4 regions of the Paraburkholderia sp. BL17N1 genome follow, and region 4 is predicted to be linked to each of the others. Evidence: riboswitches for the same ligand, from Rfam matches in the RefSeq annotation. Region 4 holds a riboswitch; each other region holds the start of a gene.
What was found. A riboswitch is a leader RNA that binds a small molecule or an ion and turns the genes downstream of it on or off. The one in region 4 is predicted to bind cobalamin.

Region 1 (4,943 bases), on a different contig from region 4:
AGGTCGCCGGTCAGCCAGAACAGCATGCCGCGCAAGCGGTTATCGGGCGCGAGGTTGAGCAGCAAAGTAATCAGCGCGCCCCAGCCCGCCGCGATCACCGCGCCGGTCAGCAGCAAACGCGGCGACGTGTCCTGCGGTTCGCCGCGCCACAACTCGCGGCGCGCGAGGCCGAGCACCAGCAGGATCGACACGAACGCTCCGGCGAATGCGCTTGCGTCGACAATCCACCATGCGCAACCGGCGATCATCGCGACCAACGCGAAGCTCGCCGCACCGCCCGATACGCCCAATACGTAAGGCTCGGCCAGCGGATTGCGCAACAGCACCTGCAGCAACGCGCCGGCCAACGCGAGCAACGCGCCGCAGGCAAAGCCGGCCACCGCGCGCGGCAATCGCAACGTGCGGACGATTTCCGCAGTCAGGTCGGCGGCGCCGACAGACGGCGCATGCGACGGCATCAGCGCCGCCAGCACGCGCATCGGCGCGAGCGATACGCTGCCGAGCGCGAGCGACGCCATCAGCACCGCCAGCGCAATCAGGGCGAGCGCCAGCCAGATCGCGGCCGCGCGCTTCGCGCTCATCACGCGCAGTGTCGCGGGCATCGAACTCGAATGGCGATTCATCTGCGCGAACTCAACGACAGGGCGCAAGCGTCACTGCTGCTGCCAACCAACCGTGAGATACGCACCACGCCGTGGCGAGTTATACGAGTAGGCCGTTTCATAGTCCTTGTCCAACAGATTCTGGATTTGCGCGGCCACGTACCATGCTTTCGTGATGTTGTAGCGCGCCGACAGATTCACCACGCCATAGCCGCCCAGCTTGCCGCTGCTGTCGTTGCTCGGGCCGCTCACGATCCATTCGCCGCCCACCCGCCACCCGGCGATGCTGCGGTTCACCGTCAGCGCCCCGAAGCGCCGGGCGCGCCGCACGAGGTCGGCATCGTTGTCGAGGTCGACGGGATTTTGCAGCGTCAGCGACGCGCGCACGTCCGTCTTGCCGACATGGCCGCTCCACGATCCTTCGATGCCCTGCACCTTCGCATGGCCGACGTTCTCGGCCAGATAGATGCCGGGCGTCACCTGCTCGTAGTTAATCAGATTCGAATAGCGCGTCTGGAATGCGGAAAGGCGCATCACGCCGAGCGCATTCGATGCGTACTGCAGCGCGGCTTCGATCGAATGGCTGCGCTCCGGCTGGATCGCCGGATTGCCGCTGATCGGATAGTACAGATCGTCAAAGCTCGGCGCGCGAAACGAATCCGAATAGCTTGCGGTCACCTTCCAATGGCCGGTGATGTCGAAACCGTAGCCGAGATAGTAACTGTTCGCTCCGCCGAAATCGGAATACTGGTCGCGCCGCACGTTGGCCTGAAACTGGTTGCGCCCGAAGCGTCCCGTATAGCCGACGAAGCCCGAATCCACATGACGGTCCGGCGCCGCGAACGTGTCCGAATCGAGGCTTTGATCGAGATGCTCATAGCCGACCTGCAGTTTCTGCTGCGCGGCCAGCGCGAAATCGTTCTGCCATGTGTACTGGCGATTGTCTGTATCGAAGCGGCCGTTGTACACCCCGTTGGTGTTCGACACGCTGCGGTCGTCGCCTTCTGCGACGATGAAGTGCGTGGTCCACCAGTCGGTCAGCTTGCCGTTCGCGAACACCGAGACCTGGCGCACCTTGCTATACAGGTTGTTCAGATCGGTCGGCACGCCGTACGCGTTGTCGTAGCTGTTGTTGCCATTCGACTGCAAGTAGCTGGCGCCGGCGTCCCATTTGTCGTTGAACTTGTGGCGCAGCGAAGCCGAGATACTCTCGTTCAGATAGCCGTTCGCGTTCGGATTGGCGCTGGGCGCCTCCTTCGTATTCAGCGACGAGAAGCCGTCGTCCTTCGAACGCGCGAGCGAAATGCTGAAGGTCGTGTTGCCGTCCTTGTCCAATGCACCGTTCACGCCCGCCTGCTGCGTCTGCGTGTGATAGCTGCCGTAGCCGAGCGAAAAATTGAAACGCGGCGGGTGATCGCCGCCGTTTTTCGTGAACACCTGCACCACACCGCCGATCGCGCCCGAGCCGTACAACGCCGACACGTTGCCGTTCACCACCTCCACGTGATCGATCTGGTCGAGTGGGATCTGCGCGAGTTGCGACGCACCCAGACTCACCGAATCGACGCGCACGCCGTCGATCAGCAGCAGCGATTGCGTCGACGACGCGCCGCGCAAAAAGAGGCTCGTCGTCGAACCGGGGCCACCTGTGCGCGAGATTTGCGCGCCGGGCGCGAGTTGCAGGAGGCCGGGCAAATCGGTCGCGGTGGTGTCGGCGATATCCTGCTGATCGAACAGCGAGGTCTGCGGGATCGTGTCGGCGAGCGCTTGCGGCGCGCGATCCGCGGTCACCACCACGGGCGACAGCACCGCCGAAGAGGACACCGAACTCGAAGAATCCGCCGACGGAGACGAAGCAGATGAAGCAGAAGATGAAGACGCGACTTGCGCGTGCACGACGATCGGCAGGCTCGCAAAGGCGAGCAGCACCGCGCGGGCGAAGGGGGACAGCATGGGGTGAACGTCCTGTGGATAGCGTGCGCGGCCCGCTTCCCCGCAGGCCGATGCGTAACGAGGCGCCCGCGTATTTAACATTTTCGCGCGGGACGTGCCTCTCCCTCTGGCCGGTATCCGGGCTGGCGACGCATCGATCCCGCCTTCCCACGCGAGACGCGCAGTGGCACACTCGCGAGTTGAACTTCCAGCTCGCGAGCGGGATCGACTTGCATGACGAATGCGGTCGCTTACCGTTGCGGGGGCAGCGCAGGTTGGCGCGTTTAGCTGAATCCAGATGAACCGCGCGCCCTGCTTCCCGTTTAACTGCGTGGGCCGTTGAAAAAAAGCCGCACGCGGGCACCAGAGTGCGGGCAGTTTAGGAGCGGCCTCGGAGTCCGTCAAGAATGGTGAGATCGCAGGCCATGTGTTCTGTTAAGTGCAGGCTCTTGTCCGACGCGTGAGTACTTTTTCATCATATGGTCGATAAAAAGCCTGCACAAAGCGATGTTGTTACGTCTCGAAACGAGACAATTGTCGGAACCTGCGACATTCCGCGCTAAAATGCGATGTCTTTAGAGGACGCAGCAGATGCTCACCGAACTCGAAACACTTTCACAAAATATCGGCAAGCTGATCGCGATCAGCCAGCGCCACAATGAGGCGCGACTCGCGCTCGAAGAGCAACTCGCGCAATCGCGCGCCGACGCCGAAGCCACGCGCACGGAACTTGCAATGCTGCGCGAGGAACGTAACGCGCTGCAGGCGGAACGCGACGCGCTTTCGGCGAAGATCGACGACGCACAAGTGCGCCTGAACGCGATCCTCGAGAAGCTGCCGCGTGCGCGCGCGCACAGTGAGCCGGACAACCAGCTCGATCTGCTCGAGCCGGCTCAGCAAGTAGCCGAAGCCGGGAGCGACGTGACCCGCCACGGAGAAAATGCATGACCACCAAGCAGATCGAAGTATCGATTCTCGGCGTGCCCTATCGCCTCGCCTGCTCGCCGCAAACGGAAGCGGCGCTGCTCGAAGCGGTTGCACGCGTCGACGCCGAAATGTCGAAGATCCGCAATAACAGCAACGTGCGCGGCACGGATCGCATTGCCGTCATGGCTGCGCTGTCGCTGGCATCGGAACTGCTTAGACTGCAATCGAGCGTGAGACACGGAGAAGCATTTCCCGCTGAAGAAATCCGGCGTACAATGCATCAAATGAACGAACAACTAGGTACTGTGATTGAGCAGTACAGCGTGCAATAAGGTACATGTGTTATCGTGCTGCCGGTCCTGAGATCGGCGGCGGATTCAAACGGAATGTGTGAGCACAAGGTGTGCAAGATTCAGCAAACGTTTGAGTTCAATCGGTAGTTCGTTTTTCAGCTTCATCGGTTTAGCTTCCCTGCCTGGTTCGCCAAGGTCATATATTCCTTGAACCAATGCCATGTGCACGGTTGCGGAAATTTGTAGCACGGGTGTGCGCGTCACTCTGTCTGATGTACCCGAAGTGTTGCTAACTGCGACCAATTCTGAACCCCCGGTTCAGGATGCCGGCCTAGCGGCTAAGGCGGGGACCTTATTTAGAACGGCATCGGACTTCGGTTCGGTGCCGTTTTTCTTTGGGCGCTGTTTTTTGTTGGCCGATTTCTTCCGCATCTTCAACCCCTTAACGTTCAATTCGATTCATGCGCTACTGGCTAATGAAGTCCGAACCGGACGAAGCAAGCATCGACCATCTCGCCAAGGCACCGCATCGCACATTGCCGTGGACCGGCGTGCGCAACTATCAGGCGCGCAATTTCATGCGCGACATGATGCAGGTCGGCGACGGTGTGCTGTTCTATCACTCGAGCTGTCCGGAGCCTGGCATCGCGGGCATTGCGGAGGTATCGTCCACTGCGTATCCCGACCCGACGCAGTTCGACAAGAAGAGTCCCTACTACGACGCGAAGTCGTCGCAGGAAACGCCCCGCTGGGTGCTCGTCGATGTGGTGTTCAAGAAGAAGATTCCGCTTATCCCGCTCGCCGCGTTACGCGAGCACGACGAACTCGCGGACATGCGCGTGCTCGCCAAAGGCAACCGCCTGTCGATTACACCGGTGACCGAGGCCGAATGGCGATTCATCACCAAGCGGCTCGCCTGATCGTGCATGCCTGATGAATGCGTGGCGTGTATTTGTGCGCACGCAAACGTTAAAGCAACGTCAAACCCGGGAACCAAGCTCAGGTTACAAGCGCCTAACGATCTCGCAAACGCCATGCCACGGCGCGGCGGTTGCACCAATCGTGCACAACCTGTTCAAGCAAGGAGTCCAACAATGACGAAAAACACCGCACGTGCACTCGCTTTCGCCCTCGTCTGCGCCGCGCCCGCCGCGCTCGCACTGACGCCGGCCATGGCACGCGCGCAAAG
Region 2 (4,943 bases), 1.4 Mb from region 4:
GACAGGAGCCGTGAGGCGTGGATACGTAAGACGTGGATACCTGTCGCAGCGTACAGCTTTCATCGTTTGACCTCTTCCCCGAGTTCTTTCAATCATCGGGGATAGTCGTTGGATAGTCAGCAGGACTATTTCGCAATAACGCTGGGAAATGTCAGCGACGTCCAGTTGCATTGACGGTTATCTACCCCGTCCTGAGCATGTTATGTATCGTGCATCGACACGGGCCATCGGGCTGGCGTCGGCGCAGGCAACGAGAGAGTGTCCGCAGATCAGGAGGGGAATTGTGCCGACATGCAGAATCAATGCGCGGGTCGTGTACGCAGCCCTGACATCGGACAAATCCGGGAACGCGCAGCAAGCAACCTGATAAAAAAGGGCGACCGGAGTCGCCCTGAATGGTCACGCAAAACACCTGCCCTGTCCCGATGGTGCGGACAACCGGAGGCCGTGTGCAGCAACCAAGTTGTTAAATTCGAACGGAACAGATGTTTGTAGCTCTTGAGCATCGCGGGCGAATTTATCCACAGAAATTGTTCAGAAGCCTGTGGATAACCACCCCACAACCGCCCCAACTCCTTGACGCAGAACCCATCTTGACCGCTGCGCGCAAACTGCGGAGAGCGAAGCACGGCGAGCGAACCGTTGAGCGAAACCGCCGAAGCGGCCGCACTCGTCATGCCAATCAAGCCGACTTCACCGCCGACCGCCCCGCCACCCGCATCAACGCAATCCGCTCGACCAGTGCGCCAAACAGCAGCCCGATCGTCGCCCACATAATCGCCTGCATGCCGAGCGCCGCGACGCGGAATTTCCACAGCAGCACCGCCGGGAAAGCCTCCGGCACTTCGTTGATCGCGGGCATCGACAACTGCACCGCCGCGATGATCACAATGAACACCACCGCCCCCACGATCGAGCCGTTCCACGCGCCAAGTTTCATCGCCGCACGGCGCCGCACCTTGAGCGAGAACACCATCGCCGCCAGCGAGATCGCAATCATCAGGAAGAACAGCCCCGTGCGCGTCCCGATCGTCTCAGGGTCGCCGACCGAGGGCGGGTTCGCCGGATACTTCAGATTCGGCACGATCGCGAGCGCAATGAACGCGCCAAGCGCAAGCCATGCGGACAACGCGCGCGGGCTCAACGCGCCCACTCGGCCATAAGCGTAAGCGAAGACCAGCGAGAACAAGCCGCCGAATGCCGCGCCGTAAGTCAGCACGCCAGTCAACAAGCCGATACCCCGCTGCGTGTCGCGGCTCACCATCTCAGGCTCGGGCGCCTCGCCTTTCGCGGCGTCGGCCTTTTCTTCGAATGAAATGGCCTGATTGACCTGCGGCTCGCCCACCACCCGCGCGAAGCCGAACGTGAGGAGTCCCGAGGCGATGCCTGCAAGCATCCCGCGTACCAACAATTTACCCACCATGGTCGACTCCGTTAGTGGCAGGGAAAGCCGAGCAGATGGCGGCCGTCGTGCACGAACTCATGCACGTACATGCCCGGCACCAGCGAGGTGGCACCCTGTTCCGCACCCACGAAGTAAAGCGCGAGCAGCAACAGCAAACCGCCGAACACGACCCAGGGCAGCAACTCGCGCAGCGGAATCGGCGTGGGTTGAGCAACAGGCTGATTGGCGGGATCGAAAACAGCTTCGGTCATGATGGACATCTCCTGGGGTAACGCGCCCCGATAGTCATTGCAGAGGATTGGTGCGAAGCTCAGGTCTGGCTTTCGGCTTGTGCTGCCGATTACAGTGGCGCGACCGCGCCGGGCTCTCACCGGCTTCCGCGCTTCGCAGTCCCGCTATTCTACGCGCTAAACTTCGGCACCCGGCAACGCAAAACACACGTTTCATGCCGCCGGCGTTGGGCTTCGGGACGTGGCTTGATAGGACATGAACGGAATGGACACAAGGCTGTTACTGGTCAGCCACGCATCGACCGCGGCCCAGCGCGCAGGCCGTTTTCCCGCCGACGATTCACTCGACGCCCGCGGCCTCGCCGAAGCCCAAACCCACGCCGCACGCTTGCGCCTGGCGATCGCGGAAGAGTCACCGGCTTTCGTCAGCCCGGCCGCCTGCGCGCGCGAAACGGCGACGGCGCTGGGCCTCACGGCGTCGGTCGACGCCGGCCTGGCGGATCTGAACTACGGCGCATGGCAAGGACGGCGGCTCGCCGACCTCGCCGCCGAAGCGCCGCAAGACGTCGCCGCATGGACGCGCGATCCGGACGCCGCGCCTCACGGCGGCGAGTCGTTCAGTCAACTCGTGAAACGGGTAGGAGGATGGCTCGAAGCGTTGTTGGACGGCGAGACGGATCGTGCATCGAGCAACGTGGTCGCCGTCACCCACGCGCCGGTGCTGCGGGCAGCGATCGTGTATACGCTCGGAACATCGCCCATCGTTTTTCCGCGCATTGAAATCGCGCCACTTTCGATCATCGAGTTGCGGCACTCGTCGCGCGGCTGGACATGGTGGCCGGCGACACACTAGCCGCTCTAGCCCGGCGGCTTACTTACCCGACACCACCAGACGCAGCTTGTTCGACCCGGTCGGCGTCAGTGTGATATCGGTCCGCTTACCCTTCGCGCCCAGATAAAAGTGCTGACGTCCCGGCGAATTCTGATCGTGCGTCGCGTCGGGCAGACACGATGCGACGTCCGCCGCGACAGCTTGCAGCGCGTCGGCATTCGATCCGGCGTCGTGATGCGGCGTCCACGTGCATTGATAGGCACCGTGACTCGCCGAACATTGCGCGTCGTCGCCGTAAGGTTGCGCGACGCCCTTGCCGTCGTCCGACGTCAATGAGGTGAGCCCGCCAGGGGCCGCCGCGACGATCCGCTTCAGGGATGTGCAAGGGCTAGGCGCATCGTCGGCATACGCACCGCCGGTCAGCAAAACGCCCAGCGACGCAGCGGCGAGCGCGGTGGCAAGCAATCGGGTTCTGTTCATGTCGGCGCGGTCCTTGAAGTCACTCGCAGGTACAAGCGCGGTAGCACGCTTCATACCCAGGAAGGCCGACTCCTCAAGACCGCGCTTCGGTCACCGTCATTACAATCCCGTACCGAATAGAGCCGCCAGCCCCTGCGCCGATCCGAAAATCCCCTTGGCATCGTGCCCGACACCATCGATCACAAACGTCCGATGCGTCGCCAATCCTTCGGGATGCCGCAACGCCATATAGCGCGTGTAAGCCAGGCCGCGCCCGAGCCGGTGTTCACCTTGCGTCAACGCGGCGCACGAGCGGTCGAGTGCCGGATGCTGCGGATCGCAATCCGCGCCGCCAAGCAGCACGGTCACGTCACGCTGCGCGTAACGCGCTTCGAGCGTGGCCGCTGAAGCCGCGTCGCGAGAGTAAGCGGGCAAATCCTCGAGCCCATACTTCCAGCGATTGAACGACGGACACCTCGCCCGATCGAATGCCGCAAACTCGCCGGACACAGCAGACGCAACCGGCCCAACCGGCCGCATTGCATCGAAGTACACATACGACGAAGGATTCGCGACCACATAGCGCAGCGCGATACCGCGCGCCGCGAGGGACGCCTCGTCTCGCGCTACCACTGCGTAGCGCTGCACGACCTGCGCGCCGCCCGAGTGTCCCGCGATCACCACCTCGGCGAGCGACGCGAACTGCTCGCGCGACGCCAGCGTGTCCACAATCGCGTCGAGCACATCGAACGAACTGATCGGCGCGGGACCTTCGGCGTTCTCGCCAGCCATCCAGCTCGTCCAGTCCCAATGCAACGTGGACGGCGGCAGTTCATGCGCGTCGACATCCGCGGTCGCGAGAAACTGCGGCACGATCAGCAGCGTATCGGCTACGCTGGCGCCGGCGAGTGCGCACGAACGCTGCGCGAGTTCGAAATACGTGTCGCCGTTGCGCAGGCGGCCATGAATCAGAATCACGGCGCGTTGGACATCGCGCGTCGGCGCGAGCCAATCGCCGTTGGAAAACACCGGCACCGTGCCGCTGCCGGCTCGCGTCGTGACGCTCAGATGCCGGCTCGCCACGACCGCGACCGGATGTTCATTCGGCGCGCGTTCGTCGTCTGTGATGAAAGGCTGGGTCATGCAATAGGCTCGTGGTCGATCAATGAGTGGCGGGTCTAGCCGCCGCGCCGCTCGACATGCGTCCGGCGCGCGTGAAGTACACCATCGCGAGCGACACGAAGCCGGCAAAAATCAGGTAAAACGCGGGCGTGAGGCTGCTGCCGGTCACGCGCGTCAAGCCGGTGATGGTGAGCGGCGCCATGCCGCCGAACAGCGTCACCGCAATGTTGTACGACAGCGCCACGCCCGCCGAACGGCTGCGCACGGGGAACAAGGTCGCGAGCATGCCGGGATGCGCGCCGGACATGGCGGCGAGGAACAGCGTCGCGATCATCTGCGCGATGAACAGGTGCCCCGGCGTCGGATTCGTCACGACGAAGTGATAAAGCGGATACACGCAGACCATCCACGCGATCACGATGGGATAGAACAGCCGGTATGCGCCATAACGATCGGCGAGCTTGCCGGACAGCGGAAACAGAAACAGATTCAGCACACCGGACACGAACGCGCCGAGCAACGCGGTGGACAACGGCAAATGCAATTGCCGTTCGACATACACCGAGAGATAGGAATGCCAGACATAATTTGTCGCCGCGCCGACGATAATCACACCCATCGCGCAAATCGCCGCGTCGCCGTTGTCGCGGAAGAACTGGCGGATCGTGACGCGCGGCGGTTTGTCCTTGTGTTCGAGCAGCCGCTCGAACTCCGGTGACTCGGCCACGCGATGCCGGATATAGAAGCCGAACGGCCCCGCCAGCGCGCCGAACAGAAACGGCAAACGCCAGCCCCACGCCACCAGTTGCTCATGCGTGAGCTGCGTGGTCAGCAGATAGCCGACGCCGGACGACAGCAGCAACGCGAACGCTTGCGCCGACATGTTGAAGCTGCC
Region 3 (4,943 bases), 330 kb from region 4:
CAGCACGCAAGTGCCGAAACGCAGTTCGCCGCTCGTCGTGATGGCCGGTGGCACAGCCAGCAGCGCGGCAATCTCGCGCGCCATCACATTGACGCCGGCGAGACCGCCGAGCAGCGGCACGACCGCGCTGCCGTCTTCGGCGACGGCCAGCACCGGCGGCTCGACGCCCTTGTTCGACAACGACGGAGCCAGACAACGAATCACGATACCCGCCGCGCACAATGCGACGATCGGCGTGCCGAGCGCATACAGTTCCCGCAGATGCGCGCCGAGTTCGCTGTACGGCACGTCCGCCTCGACGCGTCCCTGCAACGCATGCACCTGGCTGCCCGCGTACAGCGCCTGGATGCGCCGCGCCGTCGCCAGCGCGCCCGCGCCGAGAATGACGATCGCGGGTGCGCTCATCCTTGCCATTTTTCCCCCGGCACCACGAGCAGCGAAAAATACGGCGACGCCATGGGATCGACTTCGGCGAGCGGCACGATGCGCTGATTTCCCATCGTCGCGCGTTCGACGTAAAGCGCGCGGTCCGCGAGACCGAGTTCGCCGAGCACGCGCCGCACCTTGTCGAAGTTGCGGCCGAGTTTCATCACGACGGCGGCGTCGGCATCGGCGAGACGGCGACGCAACTCGTCTTCGGGCAACACGCCCGAGAGCACCGACAAGCTTTGATTGCGATACACCAGCGGCGCGCCGAGCACGGCGGCGCCGCCGAGCATCGAGCACACACCGGGCACGACTTCGCTTTCGTAGCGCGCCGCGAGCCGGTCGTGCAGGTACATGTACGAGCCGTAGAAGAACGGATCGCCTTCGCAGATCACGGCGACGTCGCGGCCTGCGTCGAGGTGCGTGGCGACGATTTGCGCGGCGGTGTCGTAGAAGTCGGCGATGATCGCTTCATAGGAAAGCGGCGGTTCGAGCGCTTCGGTGGTCACGGGATAGACGAGCGGCAGATGCTGCTGGGCATCGTGCAAATGCGCTTCGATGATGCTGAACGCGTTGCCCTTCTTCCCCTTCGCGACAAAGTACGCGACCACCGGCGCCGCCTTCAGCAAGCGCACCGCCTTCAGGGTGATGAGTTCCGGGTCGCCGGGGCCGACGCCGAGGCCGAACAAACGTCCTTGCGCCGTCATTTATTCGACCTCCGTGGCGAGCGAGTTCACGGCGGCCGCCGCCATCGCGCTGCCGCCGCGCCGGCCATGCACCACCACGTAGGGCACGCCGCGGCTGTCGTCCGCGAGCATGGCTTTCGATTCGGCCGCGCCGACAAAACCCACTGGAAAGCCGAGAATCAGCGCGGGTTTGGGCGCACCGGCGTCGAGCATATCGAGCAGATGAAACAGGGCGGTCGGCGCATTGCCGATCACGACCACGCCGCTCGCCAGCTGCGGCCGCCACAATTCGAGCGCGGCCGCCGAGCGCGTATTGCCGAGTTCACGTGCGAGCGACGGCACGTCTGGATGCGTCAGCGTGCAGATGACCTCGTTGTTCGCCGGCAGCCGCGCGCGCGTGATGCCTTGCGCGACCATGCCGGCATCGCACAGGATCGGCGCGCCTTGCGCGAGCGCCGCGCGGCCCGCCGCGCCCGCGCCCGCGGAAAATTGCAGATCGTCGATCACATCGACCATGCCGCATGCGTGGATCACGCGCACCGCGAGTTTTTCGAGGTCGGCGGGAATGCGCGACAAGTCGGCCTCCGCACGGATCGTCGCGAAGGATTGGCGATAGATCTCCTGACCGTCGCGAATGTAATCAAGCATCGGTGTCACTCCGGGCGAGGCGTTCGAGCAGGTCGGCGGCCTCGCCGATCGTCAGTTGGCGCGCGACGCACTGGCCGAAGCCGGGCCGGCCGTCGCGCCGATAAAGGTCGTACAGGCCGGGCGCGGCGGCGAGCAGCGTGAACGGCGCGCAATGCGCGGCGGCGCACGAGCGCAAGCAGCCGCTCAGATGCACGTCCACGCCGGCTGGCAGCCGAGCCGCGAGGCGCAACGCGTCGTTCTTGGTGTCGGCGAGGCCCTTCACGCAGCCGCTCGATCCGGCGCACGCGATCAGGTGCGTGATCGCGTGTGCGGGATCGCAGGCGAGACCGAGGGCGTTCAGGCCGGACAACAAGATCGGAACGGCGTGCGTGGCGATGTCGGGTAATAGCACGCTTTGCCAGGGTGTCAGGTGAAGCGTGGCGCTGCCGTGCTGTTGCGACAGCGTGGCGAGTCCCGTTAGCGTGTCTGCATCGAGACGTCCCAGCGGTGGCTGGCCGCCGACGTGCCAGGCTCCGGGCACGCGTTGGGCGTGAGCGCCAAGGCGAAGGTTGGCGTCGGCTGGTGTAATGCGGTGCCAGTTGGCGAGCTTCGCGTTTCGCGTCAGTGGGAAGTCGAGATAGCGCTGGGCGTGATGCAGTACTGCGTCGACGGAATGCGCGGTTAGCAGGTGGCGCATGCGTGTGGCGTCGGCGGCGGCGAGGTCGAGGAATGTGAGGAGCAGCGCGCGTACTAGTGCCGGGACTTGTGAAGGCAGGATTGCGGCTAGAGCCCCTGTGTTGTTCACGCCCGGTTTTGCAAGCACGGTGCTTTGGCGTTGCATAAGCGCGCCGGCATAGGCGCTCACAGGCGGACAACCCGCGAACCCGAACACGAACCGCACGCCGTCCGCCTCTTGCGACGCCGCCAGCCACACATCGTGCGGATGGTCCACTCTCGCGAGCCGTTCGCCGCCGTCCAGCAACAGTGCGAATTTCGGCGACAGCGCCGCGAAACGCGCTTCGCTTTGCAGCATAGTGAGCAATTCGGCGCACAGCGGGCGTGTGTCGAACAGCGCGAATGGATCGCGTCCGGCAGCGGGGCTGATCATGACGTTGCGGACGTCGTCGGCCGAGACTGCGGCGGAGAGTGCGTGGGCAGTGCCCACTCGCTGCGCTGCTGCGTCCGGGGCTTTCGAGGCCCATTCATTCACAGCGTCGGCCGCCGCCATCGTGTTCGCACGGCCCGCCACGCCGTTCGCCGGCATCGGCCCAAGACCGGCGTCGATCAAAGCCGCGATCAAAGCCGCCTCTTCACCGCGCTTCACGCCACGCACCTGCACATTCGCGCGATTGGTCAACTCGATCACCCCGCCCGCGTGCCGCGCGCTAGCCTCCGCGATCGCCCGAGCCTGCGCCGCGCTCAATTCGCCGCCGGGCAGTTTGATCCGGCAAATCCCGCCGTCGCGCGCGGCGACGATGCGCAGCAGCCCCGGACACGCCGAGGGCCGCAGCGTGGCGGCCGCGTCGGATAAAACGGTGGAGGGCGTTGCTTGATTCAAGACGGACACCGGGTTTAGCGTCGCGCGACGGCCCGAGCATGCCGTGAGGCGGGCATGGCTGCGGCATCGGTACACCCCGCCCGATGTTGGCTGGCACGAACAGTCTCGCCGGCAGGTCTCCTGGCTGGCAGGTCATGGTCCGCTGCGGCCTTCCCGGTCGAACCAGTGGCGTGGAGCGCAGGCGGACTCGCTGCATACAGTTGCGGGGGCAGCCACAGTGGCACTGTGTTCCCTCTTCGGCCCCGAAGGGCACCGGCGGCTGTATTATGCCTTTTTTCGAACAGCACAACGAGGCTGGACGCTTTGATCGGCGTGGCACAGCGCATTATTTGAAGACACAGAATGAGGATGGATGCATGCCCGCGTGGCTGACGGTGGTGGGCATAGGCGACGACGGCTTCGCCGGCTTGGGGCGGCCCGCGCGGCGGGCCTTGCTGGAAGCGTCGGTGGTGTACGGCGGCGAACGTCATCTGGCGATGCTGCCCGCGCGTCTCGCCGCGCGCCGTGCCGCCTGGCCGCGTCCCTTCGATCTCGCGCCCTTGCTGGCCGAGCGCGGCGCAGCCGTGTGCGTGCTGGCGAGCGGCGATCCGATGCTGTTCGGCGTCGGCGCGACACTCGCGCGGCAATTGCCGGCGGGGGAATTGCGGGTGCTGCCGGCGCCGTCGTCGTTGTCGCTGGCGGCCGCGCGGCTCGGCTGGCCGTTGCAGGATGTCGCGACGGTGTCGCTGGTGGGGCGGCCGTTGCCCGCGCTGAACGCGCATCTGCACGACGGCGCGCGCATGTTCGTGCTCAGCGCGGACGGGCGCACGCCCGCGGCGCTCGCGGCATTGCTGAACGCACGAGGTTACGGGGCGACCCGCATGAGTGTGCTGGAACACCTGGGCGGCGAGCTGGAGCGGCGCATCGACGGCCGCGCGGATCAGTGGTCCGCGGGCGACGTGGCCGCGCTGAACCTGATCGCGCTCGACTGCCGTGCTACCGAAGGTGCACCGCGTCTGCCGCTGACCTGCGGTTTGCCCGACGATGCGTTTCGTCACGACGGCCAGTTGACCAAGCGCGACGTGCGCGCGATCACGCTCGCGCGCCTCGCGCCGACGCCCGGCGAATTGCTGTGGGATGTGGGCGCGGGCAGCGGCTCGATCGGCATCGAATGGATGCGCGCGCATTCCACCTGTCGCGCGATTGCGATTGAAGGGCACGCGGAACGGCAACGTTTCATCGAACACAATCGCGATACGTTGGGTGTGCCGGGGCTGCAACTCGTGGCGGGGCGCGCGCCTGAGGCGCTGCAGGGGTTGCCGGTGCCGGATGCCGTGTTCATCGGCGGGGGCGTGACCGTGCCGGGCGTGCTGGAGGCATGCTGGGCAGGTCTGCGCGAAGGCGGGCGGCTGGTCGCCAATGCGGTGACGTTGCAAGGCGAGGCGGCGTTGACGGCGTGGCGCGAGCGGCATGGCGGGACGTTGACACGGATCGCATTGGCGGACGCGCAACCGCTTGGCGGGTTCGATACGTGGCGGCAGGCGTTGCCGATCACGCTGCTGGAGGTGACGAAGCCGGCGAGCGGCGAGGGCGTGAACCTCGTGGGAACCGAAACCGTGATTAACGCAACCAATGCGACGAATGCGGTGAATGTGCCGAATTCCAGG
Region 4 (4,943 bases):
CCCTTGAAACTGATCGCGCGCGTGATGATGCGGCCGTCCACTTCCGGCAGCGCGATATGCATGGCGATATCGCGCGAATTGAGGCCCTGATTGTCCTTGACCCAATCGTCGCGATTGCCGCCGCTCAGGATCACCTGGAGCACCGGCGCATCACCGGCGAGCGCGAGCGGCTCGGGGTCGTCGATCGCGGACGCGGCGAATGCGGTCGTATTCAGCACCAGCGCCACCTCGTGCTGCGCGCACAGCGATTGCACGACGTCGCGGCTCATCGCATCTTTCAGCGAGGTAATCGCGATCGGCAGCGGATTCAGACCTTGCGATTCGAGTGCGTCGATCAGCGCGTCGAACACCGCCGTGTTGGCAGCCTGCAGATGCGCCTTGTAGAACAGGATCGCCGCAACCGGTGCTCCCTGTTTCCAGCGCGCCTGCCAGTCGGCCATGGTCGGCGTATCGCGCTCGGGATGGTAGAGCGTGGCGGCGGGCAACGCGCGCGGCGGCGCAGGTTCGCGTCCGCAGCCGAAGACGCGGTGGGCGATACAGCGCAGGAACGCCTCGGCATTTTGCGGGCCGCCTTCACGCAGATAGCGCCACAGTTGATGGCACAGATCCGCGCTTGCCGTGCTGCGCGCGAGCAGGTTCGGATCCTCCTGCAGATCGCCGGAGAACATCGCGAGCGTCTGCTGCTTGCGCTCGGCGAGCGCCACCACCTGCTCGATGCCGTAAGGCCAATACGCTTCGCCGCCCAGATGATCGACCACCACCACGCGCGCATGCTGCAAGACGTCTTCGAGATAAAAATCCACCGACGCCGGTTGCCGCAAATACGTGACGTTCGCGAGCCGCACGCTCGGGAAGCCTTCACCCAGCCGCGGAAAAACGCTCGCCAGCAGCGACAGCGTGGTGTCGGCGGAGCTGAGCACCACGATATCCGCGGGCTGCTGATCGATCCGGATCACGCCTTGCGTGTCGTCGACGAAACCGCCCGGCGTGGTGCGCAGCAGATGCATATGCGCTTACGCCTGCTGCGCTTCGACGCTCGACGGCATGCCCAGCGCCGCGTCGAACGCACGTTGCAACGCCGGCTGATCGAGGTCTTCACCAATCAGCACGAAGCGGCTCGGGCCGCTTTCGCCGGCCTGCCAGCGTCGATCGAAATAGCTGTCAAAGCGCCGCCCAACGCCTTGAATCACCAGACGCATCGCCGCGCCCGGCAGCGCCGCGAAGCCTTTGACGCGATAGATGGTGTTGGTTTCGACCAGCTGTTGCAGCGCGGCGATCACCGCCTCGCGCGACGACGCATTCGCCTGCACGACCACGGAGTCGAACTCGTCATGATGGTGGTCGGCGTCGTCGGCGGAGCCGTGGTGATCGTGACGCAAGTGGATCGTGTCTTCCGACGCCGCTTCGAGGCCCAGCAATGTATGCAGATCGAGCTGGCCCATGTGTGTGCGAACGATCTTCACTTGCGGCGGAATTTCCTCGCGGATCGAAACTTCGACCGCGCTTTGCTGCGCGTCGTCGAGCAAGTCCGTTTTGTTCAGAATCACCAGATCGGCCGCCGACAACTGGTCTTCGAACAGTTCGTGCAGCGGCGACTCGTGATCGAGATTCGGATCGGCCTTGCGCTGCGCATCCACGGCAACCGGATTATCCGCGAACTGGCCGCTCGCGGCGGCCGGGCCGTCGACCACGGTGACCACGGCATCCACGGTGAAGCTGTTCTTGATCTGCGGCCAGTTGAACGCCTGCACCAAGGGCTTCGGCAACGCCAGACCCGACGTCTCGATCAGCACGTGATCGATCTGCTCGCGGCGCTCCACGAGCTTTTCCATCACAGGGAAAAACTCTTCCTGCACGGTGCAGCACAAGCAGCCGTTCGCCAGTTCATACAGTTGGCCTTCGGTCTCGACGCCGTTTTCATCGCAACCGATGCCGCAACCCTTGAGGATTTCCCCGTCGATACCGAGTTCGCCGAATTCGTTGACGATCACCGCGATGCGCTTGCCGCCCGCATGCTGAAGAATATGCCGCAGCAGCGTGGTCTTGCCGCTGCCGAGAAAGCCCGTGACGATGGTGACGGGGATCTTGCGCATTTGAGTTTGCATCGTGAGGTCCATCCGTAGGAGTTGCACGTGCACGCCGGCGTGTTTTTCAGCGCATGCCGAGGCAAACGGAGCACACGCCCGGCCAGCCGCGACCATAACAAAACACGGGGACGAAAGTCGGCGTTGCCGCGACAACAGAAAAACAGAAAGCGGGAATGAGTCATGAACGCAGCGCCGCATCCCCGCGGCGTTCGTCCTTCGTTATCTGGCCGGTATCCGGGCTGGCGAAAGCGCCGCTTCCCCTTCCCGGACGAGTGATTTCTCGCCCAGTGGTGATATGCCGACGCGGCCTTGCGCGTGGACATCGAAGCCGGCTCCGCGGCGCTAACCGACTGCGTTTGACACGGCAGTTAGCACCACATTTCGCTTACCGTTGCGGGGGCAGCACAGGTTGGCCCGATCCATGGCAGGTGGGCACCCTGTTTCCCGTTTAACTGCATGCGCACGAGCGCGCACACGAGCACCAAAGTGCGTGCGAGTGTAGGCCCGCGGCCCGGTGCCGTCAAGGAAACCCCAGGCCGCAAGCGCTTATCGGACGGGGCGCCATGTGCTATCGTATGCGCGCGTTTGGTGCCCGCACATGCATTCGCGTGTGCAGTTAAACGGGAAACAGGCAGCGCGCCATGCGCTTAACCTGTGCTGTCCCCGCAACGGTAAGCGACCTGCGGCGCGATGTTGAATCGACTTGCGCCGCGCATGCGTTTTTTTAAGCCACTGTCCGGCAATTTCCAGCGAATGCGGACGGGAAGGCAAAGCGCGTGAGGCCGCCAGCCCGGATACCGGCCAGACGCGGAGGCGGCGAACCTCAGGGCAACATCGCGCCGCCGGCCGCCGGAATCCGCGAGGGACGGATGCGAAGGCGCTAAAGCACGACGCAGAGTGTCCGCGTAGGCGAGTTTCGTGTGAAACTCGCTACGAACCACGCATTGCGCCATGCCTGAATCCGTAGCACTGCATGACCCCAACGTCCGCCGTCTGGCGACCCTTCGCGCTTTACCCTTTCCCGCTTGTCACGACATGGCGCCCGCCGTGCACGCCGCGATGACCCGCGCCTGGCTGATCGGCGCCGGCCCCGGCGACGTCGAACTCATGACCATCAAGGCCACCCGTGCATTGGCGCAAGCCGACGTGGTGCTGGTCGACGATCTGGTGAATCCTGAAGTGCTGCAGTTCGCGCGCGCTGACGCACTGATCGTCTACGTGGGTAAACGCGGCGGTCATCCGTCGACACCGCAGGAAGACATCGTCGCGCAGATGCTCGAACATGTGCGGGCCGGGCGCAGCGTCGCGCGTTTGAAAGGCGGCGACCCGTTCGTGTTCGGCCGTGGCGGCGAGGAACAACAGGCGCTGCACGCGGCCGGTATCGAGGTGGAAGTCGTCAACGGCATCACGGCGGGAATCGCGGCGCCCGCGGCGATCGGGATTCCAGTCACGCATCGCGATCACGCGCAGGGCGTCGTGTTCGTCACCGGGCACGGCGCGGGCAGCGGCGAGCCCGACTGGGCCGCACTCGTGGCCACGCGCATGACGCTTGTGATCTACATGGGCATGCGGCGGCTCAACGATATCGTCGGCGCGCTGCTCGCGGCCGGCATGAGCGTCGACACGCCGTGCGCGGCGATCGAATCGGCCACGCGTCCCGAGCAACGCCATGCGCTAGCGCGGCTCGGTGAATTTGCCGACACCGTTGCGCGTGCCGGACTTGGGTCGCCGGCGATCGTGGTGATCGGCGGGGTGGCGTCGCTCGCATTGGCGCGTGAGGCGGCGCATGCGGAACGCGCTGCAACGCCGCTCGCGGACGGGACGGATACGCGATGAAAACGCTGAGCGTCGGCATCGGTTGTCGTTTGCACAGCTCGGCTGAGCAGATCGAAGCCGCGGTGCGCGGCGCGCTCGGCGCGCATTCGTTCGACGAAATCCGTACCGTCGCCTCGCTCGACATCAAAGCCCACGAGGTGGGCCTCCTCGAATTCTGCGCGAGTCATGCGCTGCCGCTGACACTCTTCAGCCTTGAACAGATTGCGGCGATGCACGTCGCGGTGCCTTCGGCGGCAGCGCGCGAGCACCTCGGCGTGGACGGCGTCTGCGAGCCGTGCGCGCTGCTTGGCGCGACGGCCGACGTCGCAGCCGGGCTCGGTGAATCCGTCATAGGCCATGCGCCTCGCGCCACGCTCCTCGTGCGCAAAACCGTTTATGCCGGCGTCACCGTGGCGATCGCCTCAACCACCGCTCACGCCGAACACCCAGACAACGACACACAGCAACAGGACCTGCCATGAAGACCGACCCCGAATCGCATCAACGCATGACCGAGCGCCGCCGCGAAGGCCACGAGAAAAAACAGGCCAACGCCACCGTCGAAAAAGGCCTGCTGATCGTCAACACCGGCACCGGCAAAGGCAAAACCACCGCTGCGTTCGGCATGGCCGTGCGTGTGCTCGGCCACGGCATGCGTCTCGGCGTGGTGCAGTTCATCAAGGGCGCGTTGCACACGTCGGAGCGCGACTTTCTCGGCGCGATCGCCAACTGCGATTTCGTCACGATGGGCGACGGCTACACCTGGAACACGCAGAACCGCGACGCCGATATCGCGACCGCGCGCAAAGGCTGGGACGAAGCGCGTCGCATGATCGAAAGCGGCGAGTACCAGATGGTGATCCTCGACGAGCTGAACACGGTGCTCAAGTACGAATACCTGCCGCTCGACGAAGTCCTGTCGGTAATCGCCGCGCGCGCGCCGATGCTGCATGTGGTGGTGACCGGCCGTCACGCGCCGGACGCGCTGATCGAAGCCGCCGACCTCGTCACCGAAATGCGCATCGTCAAGCATCCGTATCG

Region 1: another riboswitch for cobalamin. It lies ahead of B0G82_RS01750 (TonB-dependent receptor); the one in region 4 lies ahead of cobA (uroporphyrinogen-III C-methyltransferase).
Region 2: another riboswitch for cobalamin. It lies ahead of B0G82_RS27915 (CbtB-domain containing protein); the one in region 4 lies ahead of cobA (uroporphyrinogen-III C-methyltransferase).
Region 3: another riboswitch for cobalamin. It lies ahead of cobG (precorrin-3B synthase); the one in region 4 lies ahead of cobA (uroporphyrinogen-III C-methyltransferase).

Annotation. Positions count from the first base shown of each region.
Region 1 covers NZ_RBIW01000001.1:391,063-396,005, forward strand. The annotation lists gene B0G82_RS01745 (iron ABC transporter permease) at 1-623, opposite strand, end outside; gene B0G82_RS01750 (TonB-dependent receptor) at 654-2,555, opposite strand; cobalamin riboswitch at 2,646-2,917, opposite strand; gene B0G82_RS01755 (ATPase) at 3,126-3,482, shown strand; gene B0G82_RS01760 (cell division protein ZapA) at 3,479-3,793, shown strand; RNA gene ssrS (6S RNA) at 3,927-4,108, shown strand; gene B0G82_RS01770 (EVE domain-containing protein) at 4,216-4,674, shown strand; gene B0G82_RS01775 (SIMPL domain-containing protein) at 4,849-4,943, shown strand, end outside.
Region 2 covers NZ_RBIW01000002.1:1,778,902-1,783,844, reverse strand. The annotation lists gene B0G82_RS27920 (CbtA family protein) at 683-1,423, opposite strand; gene B0G82_RS27915 (CbtB-domain containing protein) at 1,435-1,656, opposite strand; cobalamin riboswitch at 1,695-1,837, opposite strand; gene B0G82_RS27910 (histidine phosphatase family protein) at 1,901-2,488, shown strand; gene B0G82_RS27905 (hypothetical protein) at 2,507-2,947, opposite strand; gene B0G82_RS27900 (alpha/beta hydrolase) at 3,047-4,069, opposite strand; gene B0G82_RS27895 (MFS transporter) at 4,089-4,943, opposite strand, start outside.
Region 3 covers NZ_RBIW01000002.1:3,459,204-3,464,146, reverse strand. The annotation lists gene cobJ (precorrin-3B C(17)-methyltransferase) at 1-405, opposite strand, end outside; gene B0G82_RS35475 (precorrin-2 C(20)-methyltransferase) at 402-1,133, opposite strand; gene B0G82_RS35470 (precorrin-8X methylmutase) at 1,134-1,760, opposite strand; gene cobG (precorrin-3B synthase) at 1,753-3,297, opposite strand; cobalamin riboswitch at 3,390-3,569, opposite strand; gene cbiE (precorrin-6y C5,15-methyltransferase (decarboxylating) subunit CbiE) at 3,654-4,943, shown strand, end outside.
Region 4 covers NZ_RBIW01000002.1:3,132,381-3,137,323, forward strand. The annotation lists gene cobN (cobaltochelatase subunit CobN) at 1-1,007, opposite strand, end outside; gene cobW (cobalamin biosynthesis protein CobW) at 1,014-2,105, opposite strand; cobalamin riboswitch at 2,295-2,588, opposite strand; cobalamin riboswitch at 2,657-2,908, shown strand; gene cobA (uroporphyrinogen-III C-methyltransferase) at 3,147-3,923, shown strand; gene B0G82_RS33985 (cobalamin biosynthesis protein) at 3,920-4,384, shown strand; gene cobO (cob(I)yrinic acid a,c-diamide adenosyltransferase) at 4,381-4,943, shown strand, end outside.